Regions from separate parts of the Arthrobacter sp. SD1074B genome, predicted to be linked through region 2. Evidence: riboswitches for the same ligand, from Rfam matches in the RefSeq annotation. Region 2 holds a riboswitch; each other region holds the start of a gene.
The links. A riboswitch is a leader RNA that binds a small molecule or an ion and turns the genes downstream of it on or off. The one in region 2 is predicted to bind S-adenosylmethionine.
Positions count from the first base shown of each region.

Region 1: linked by a shared signal. The riboswitch ahead of ACUYM2_RS12155 (aminotransferase class V-fold PLP-dependent enzyme) and the one ahead of ACUYM2_RS05810 (bifunctional o-acetylhomoserine/o-acetylserine sulfhydrylase) in region 2 are both predicted to bind S-adenosylmethionine.
Region 3: linked by a shared signal. The riboswitch ahead of ACUYM2_RS17030 (DUF1737 domain-containing protein) and the one ahead of ACUYM2_RS05810 (bifunctional o-acetylhomoserine/o-acetylserine sulfhydrylase) in region 2 are both predicted to bind S-adenosylmethionine.

Region 1 is NZ_JBRAZT010000001.1:2,645,955-2,648,180, forward strand. It holds gene hisN (histidinol-phosphatase) at 1-651, shown strand, start outside; SAM riboswitch class IV at 739-852, shown strand; gene ACUYM2_RS12155 (aminotransferase class V-fold PLP-dependent enzyme) at 887-2,226, shown strand, end outside.
Region 2 is NZ_JBRAZT010000001.1:1,251,640-1,253,865, forward strand. It holds gene ACUYM2_RS05805 (VOC family protein) at 1-587, opposite strand, end outside; SAM riboswitch class IV at 746-861, shown strand; gene ACUYM2_RS05810 (bifunctional o-acetylhomoserine/o-acetylserine sulfhydrylase) at 925-2,226, shown strand, end outside.
Region 3 is NZ_JBRAZT010000001.1:3,647,892-3,650,117, forward strand. It holds gene ACUYM2_RS17025 (ATP-grasp domain-containing protein) at 1-729, opposite strand, end outside; SAM riboswitch class IV at 1,131-1,244, shown strand; gene ACUYM2_RS17030 (DUF1737 domain-containing protein) at 1,283-1,579, shown strand; gene ACUYM2_RS17035 (rhodanese-like domain-containing protein) at 1,576-1,986, shown strand; gene ACUYM2_RS17040 (O-succinylhomoserine sulfhydrylase) at 1,987-2,226, shown strand, end outside.

The sequences.
Region 1 (2,226 bases), 1.4 Mb from region 2:
GAAGCCATCCGCGGGCAGCTGTCCCGTTCCCGGCCCCGCGATGCCGTCCTCGGCGAGGAGTTCGGCAGCTCCGGCCACGGCTCGCGCCGCTGGATCATCGACCCGATCGACGGCACCAAGAACTTCGTCCGGGGCGTCCCGGTGTGGGCCACCCTGATCGCCCTGGTCGACGAAGGCGAACCCGTGGTCGGCGTCGTCAGCGCCCCCGCCCTGGGCAAACGCTGGTGGGCGGCCAAGGGCGCCGGTGCCTACACTGGCCGTTCCCTGGCCGCGGCCACCCGGCTGAAAGTCTCGAACGTCTCCCGGCTCGCCGACGCGTCGCTGTCCTACTCGAGCCTGGGCGGCTGGAAGCAGCGTGGCAACCTCGACGAGTTCCTGGGCCTCACCGAGGAGGTCTGGCGCACCCGCGCGTACGGCGACTTCTGGTCCTACTGCCTGGTGGCCGAAGGCGCGGTCGACATCGCCTGCGAGCCCGAGCTCAACCTCTATGACATGGCCGCGCTGGTACCGATCGTGACGGAAGCCGGCGGCCGCTTCACCTCACTCGAGGGTGAGGACGGCCCCTTCGGCGGCAACGCACTGGCCACCAACTCCATCCTGCACTCGGAGGTCCTCAAACGCCTCAACCCGGGCCTGGACGACCTGCTCTAGCCGCCCGGCCACGGCAGTCCGTAACACAACGCTTCACATTCCCGCTTGCCTTTTCGGTGCGCACGGCCATGTCCTAGGCTCGAACCAGGTCACGAGTGCCAGCGCTAAACCCCGGTTTGCTGGCCGGCAACCCTCCATTCGCGGCGGGGTGCCCCGGGTGACGACCTGGCCGGTCCGGAGCGGACGCGGCAAGCGCGGATCCCCTGTGAGCGGGGTCCTTTTTGAGCGAGGTCCCATGACGACTGCCACCATTCCTACCCACCCCACCGCCAGCGCGGGGCTTTCCGGAGCACACTTCGACGCCGCCCGTCGGCCGCTGTCCGCCGTGTCCGGCGCCGAGATCCTGGCCCCGCTGATCCAGGGCGGCGAGGTCCGCTACGCCAACCTCGACTACGGCGCCTCGGCCCCGGCGCTGTCCGTGGTGTCCGCCTACCTGAACGAGATTCTGCCGTACTACGCCAGCGTGCACCGCGGCGCCGGCTACGCCTCCCAGCTCAGCACCTCGGTGTACGAGAACGCCCGGAACATCGTCCGGGGCTTCGTCGGCGGACGCGCGGACGACTCGGTGATCTTCACCCGGAACACCACCGACTCGCTGAACCTGCTGGCCGGCTGCCTGCCCGTTGCCGGCGGCCAGCACACCGGCGAGGTGCTTTACCTCGACATTGAACACCACGCCAACCTGTTGCCCTGGCAGAACGTCCCGCACCGGAGCGTCGTCGCCGCCGCCACCCTGGCCGGCACCGTGGCGCGGCTCCGGGCCGAGCTCGCCCTCGGCGGCGTGAGCCTCTTGGCCGTCACCGGCGCATCCAACGTCACCGGCGAAATCCTGCCGATCCGTGAGCTGGCAGCCCTGGCGCACGAATTCGACGCCCGGATTGTCGTCGACGCCGCCCAGCTGGCCCCGCACCGCCGCATCAACATCGCCGCGGACGACGTCGACTACCTCGCCTTCTCCGGCCACAAGCTCTACGCCCCGTTCGGCGCCGGCGTACTGGTGGGCCGGCCGGACTGGCTCGACGCCGGGACCCCGCACCTAGCCGGGGGCGGCGCCGTGCGGGATGCGCGGCTGGACACGGTCAGCTGGACCACCGGCCCGGCCCGCCACGAGGGCGGCTCCCCCAACGTCCTGGGCGCCGCCGCGCTGGCCCGCGCCAGCCAGGTGATCGAGGCGCTCGACGAAAAGCAGTGGCACGCCCACGAGGACACCATCCGTTCCTTCCTGGTGGAGGGGCTGCAGCGGATCGAGGGTGTGAGCGTCCACCACATCTTCGAGGACACGGCCCGGGGAGAGGGACCCGGGACGATCGGCGTCGTGAACTTCTCGGTCGCCGGATACGACGCCGGCCTGGTCGCCGCGTACCTCTCCGCTGAGCACGGCATCGGCCTGCGCGATGGCCGGTTCTGCGCCCATCCGCTGCTGAAGCGGCTGGGCCTGCCGGCCGGGTCGCTCCGCGCCAGCTTCGGCCTCGGGTCCCGGCTCGACGACGCCCAGCGGCTGCTTGCCGGGCTGCAGGAGCTGCGGCGGAGCGGCCTCGGCTGGGACTACGTGGTGGACGCCGGCCGCTGGGTGCC
Region 2 (2,226 bases):
GGCGTCCCGTGCGGGGCCAGCCAGTTCACGTCCACATCCTCCAACGGTTTCTCCACCGGTTCGCCCAGCCACTCGGTGACACGCTCGGCGGAGCCAGCGATGGTGAGGGCAGACATTTTGACGCTGCTCTCGTAGGCGTTGGACGGGTGCAGGGCGGGGTCGCCCTCCCACTTGAGCATGTAGGGGACCTGCGGATCCGCGATCAGGCCCAGGATGCCGATCTGCTTCCAGACCAGTTCGCGGCCGTCGGGGAACTTGCGGTTGCCGTTGACGGCCGAACGGCCCAGGCGCTCCTCGAAGGGTGCCAGGTCGTCAACCTCGACGCACCAGCCCATCCAGCCGCCGCCGGCAGCAGAACGGGCCCGGACGGCCTGACCGAACGGCGCCTTGTCCGAGGCAGGGTGGTCCAGGACCTCCACGACCTCCAGGTACTTGTGCCCGGCGAGCGGGATAATCATGTTGCGGGTCCCGAATCGGGGGTGTACTCCGCCCTTGACGGCTTCGACCCCGAGGGCGGACGCGATACGTTCGGTGGTGGCAGCGAGGCCATCTTGTTCACAGGCGTAAGAGACGTGATCCATGCGCATGCCCTCATCTTGGCACTTTGTGATGGAGCTCTCAGCTTAGGGTGTCCTAACCCACAAGGGATGTCATTTTCCAGGGCTGCACGGCCGGCCGACGGGCCACAATTCATATTCGTCACAAAGCTACCCAGCCGCCGTCGAACCTTCCTAAACTGGAGCAAGGTCATGAGTGCCAGCACCAAGCCCCGGCTTGCTGGCCGGCAACCCTCCTTGCGCGGTGGGGTGCCCCGGGTGAAGACCTGGCCCTCCGGCGCCCGCCGGGAGGCAAGCGCGGCGCCAGAGCCGTTCCGGTCCCGGAAGGACGGGAACGGCCTGTGCCCAGTCATTCAGGAGTCTTCCGATGTCCAACGCCTGGTCCTTTGAAACCCGCCAGATCCACGCCGGCCAGGAGCCGGATTCCGCGACCGGCGCGCGGTCGCTGCCGATCTACCAGACGACGTCGTTCGTCTTCCCCAGCGCGGAAAGCGCCGCCAACCGCTTCGCGCTCGCCGAGCTCGCCCCCATCTACACCCGGATCGGCAACCCCACCCAGGACGCGGTGGAGCAGCGGGTTGCCAGCCTCGAGGGCGGCCTCGGGGCGCTCCTGCTCAGCTCCGGGCAGGCCGCCGAAACCTTGGCGATCCTCAACATCGCCGAGGCCGGGGACCATGTGGTGGCCAGCCCCAGCCTCTATGGCGGCACGTACAACCTGCTGGCCCACACGCTGAAGAAATTCGGCATCTCGGTGACCTTCGTCGCGGATCCGGACGACCTGGAGCAGTGGCGCGATGCCGTGCAGCCGAATACCAAGCTGTTCTTCGGCGAGGTCGTGTCCAACCCCCGGCAGGACGTGCTGGACATCGAGGGCGTCGCGGAAGTGGCGCACCGGGCCGGGGTGCCGCTGATCGTGGACAACACGCTCTCCACCCCGTTCCTGATCCGGCCGATCGAGTGGGGTGCCGACATTGTGGTCCACTCGGCCACCAAGTACCTCGGCGGGCACGGCACCGCGATCGCCGGCGTGATTGTCGACTCCGGCAACTTCGACTTCGGCAAGGACCCGGAGCGCTTCCCTGGCTTCAACACCCCGGACCCCACCTACAACGGCCTGGTCTACGCCCGGGACCTCGGGGCGGACGGGGCGCTGGGCGCCAACCTCTCCTTCATCCTCAAGGCCCGGGTCCAGCTGCTGCGCGACCTCGGCTCCGCCGTCTCGCCGTTCAACGCTTTCCTGATCGCCCAGGGCATCGAGACACTGAGCCTGCGGATGGAACGGCACGTCGCCAACGCCCTCAGGGTCGCCGAATGGCTGGAGGCCAGGGCCGACGTCGAATCCGTCGCCTACGCCGGGCTGCCCTCCAGCCCCTGGTACGAGCGTGGCCGCAAGTACGGTCCGAAGGGTACCGGCGCCGTCGTTTCCTTCAACCTGGCCGGGGGAGCGGAGGCCGGCAAGCGTTTCGTCGACGCCCTCGAGCTGCACTCGCACGTGGCGAACATCGGCGACGTGCGGTCCCTGGTCATCCACCCGGCGTCGACCACGCACAGCCAGCTCTCGCCGGAACAGCAGACCGTGGCCGGCGTCAACCCCGGCCTGGTCCGGCTCTCGGTGGGACTCGAACACATCGACGACATCATCGCGGACCTCGACGCCGGCTTCCGGGCA
Region 3 (2,226 bases), 2.4 Mb from region 2:
AGCGGCCATGGCCACATTGCCCACGTCCACGTCCTCGCCGGTTCCGACCCGACGGGCGGCCGCCGCGTTTCCTGCCTTCCCCCCGGCCAGTGCGGTTTTTTCGACCACGACGACGAACGGGGCGGCCGCGTTCTGCACCGGGGTGCCGAAGACCATCGGGCCGTAAGCGGTTCCCGGGATGAATTCCTGCACGATCTGGCCTTCCGGCAGCCGGTGCCAGTCGACCGCGGCGCCTCCGTCGACAACAGACACGCCGCTGCCGCCGCAGGAGACCCGTGGGCGGACGACTACCGGTCCACCAAGGGCTTCCATGGCGGCCTCAGGGCCGGAGAAATCCCGGGGGACCCCGAACCGCGGGACGGCCACCCCGGCCGATTGCAGCCGCCATGCGGTAAAGAGCCTGTCGTGGGCGAGGGCCACCGGTCCCGGCTCGCCGATGATGACGCGGACGTCGGGGCCGAAGGCGGGCCGGAAGGCCGCCAGCTGCGGCAGCTCGTCACTCACGGTAGGGATGACAACGTTCACGTCTTCGGCGGCCACCAGCCGGCGGAGCGCCGAGACCAGCTCCGGATCCGAGGCCTCCAGAACGCGGACGGCGGTGATTCCCGACCCTGCCGGCAGTTCGCGGATATCGGTACCCAGTACGGGTATGCCCCGCGCTTTGAGCTGCGCCGCGACGGCCCGTCCGGCAGATCCGCCCGCGCCGGTGACGAGCACGCGGGGCTTCACAAGCGGTCCGTTCCAGTGCCACAGGGAACCGCGCCAGCCGGAAGGGGGGCCAGGAAGGCAAAGATTAAGCCGTGCATCGAGACCATAAGAATCCAGTTCCTTTGTAGACGTGCCGGTGCCACAGTGCAGCGCCGGGCAAATTGCTGGTTATCCCATCGAAAATCTGCTGGCACATCGGTCATGCCCGTCCCAGTCAAGGCGAGGGCGCCAGGGATATCCCGAGTAGGAACTACCCGAATCTGTCCCGCAGGCACTGCGCCGGATGCTCACGAATACTGGGGCTCCTGCCAGCGCTACCCGCTCCCACGCTGTGGCTGGAAACTGCCCGCCACAGCGGCCGCGTGACTTAACATGACGGGGCCGCCGGTGCCGCCAGCGCCGGAAGTGCTACGTTTTTGGGGAGTAATGAGAACCGGCGCCAAGCCCTGACTGGCCGGTCGGCAACCCTCCCTTTCGCGGCGGGGTGCCTCAGGTGAGTACTCGGCATATCGAAATTCGAGCTGCAAGCGTGAAAGTAAGGAGATCCGTCGTGCCCGACGCGTCCGCACCTGCTGTGCCCGCCACAGTCCCCGCCCCGTCCTCCGCCGTCCCCGGACCGGCCGCCGACGGGAGGCTGGCCTACCGCCTGTTCACCGGGCCCGATGACCGCAGCTTCTGCGAACGGGTCTCCGCCGCCCTGGCCGAGGGCTATGTCCTGCACGGCAGCCCCTCGGCGACCTTCAACGGCAGCACCGTGATCGTGGCCCAGGCCGTCGTGCTGCCTGCCGCCATCGCGAGCGCGGACGCCGCCGTCGCCAACGCGGTGGATGAGCTGGACGTCGTCGAGTTCGACGGCGAGGGCCACGCATGAGCTACGCCGGAGACCTGAGCCCGGAGGAGGCATGGGCCAGGCTTGAGGCGGGCGCCGTCCTGGTGGACGTCCGCACCGAGCGCGAATGGGCCCAGATCGGCACCCCGGCCACCCCCACCGCCGCCGGAAAGCGGCAGGACCCCCTGTTCGTCCAGTGGACGTTGGCCGGCGGAGCGCCCAACCCGCACTTCCTGGAACAACTCCAGCAACAGGCGCCGGCGGCCGAGCTCGTCTTCCTGTGCCGCTCCGGCGCCCGCTCGGTCGCCGCCGCGGACGCCGCCGCGGCGGCCGGCTTCACCGCCTACAACGTCCTTGAGGGTTTCGAAGGCGAACCCGGCCCGACCGGCCGCCGGACCATTAATGGCTGGAAGAACCGCGGCCTCCCCCTCCACCCCGGAAAGCACTAAGTGAGCTTCAATCCCGATGCCCAGGGCTGGAGCCCGGACACCCAGGCCGTCCGCGGCGGACTCGACCGCAGCGGGTTCCAGGAGACCACCGAACCGATCTTCCTGAACTCGGGCTTCGTCTATGAATCCGCCGCTGCGGCAGAGCGCGCCTTCACCGGCGAGGACGAACGATTCGTGTATTCGCGCTACGGGAACCCCTCGGTGGCCACCTTCCAGGAACGGCTCCGGCTGCTGGAGGGA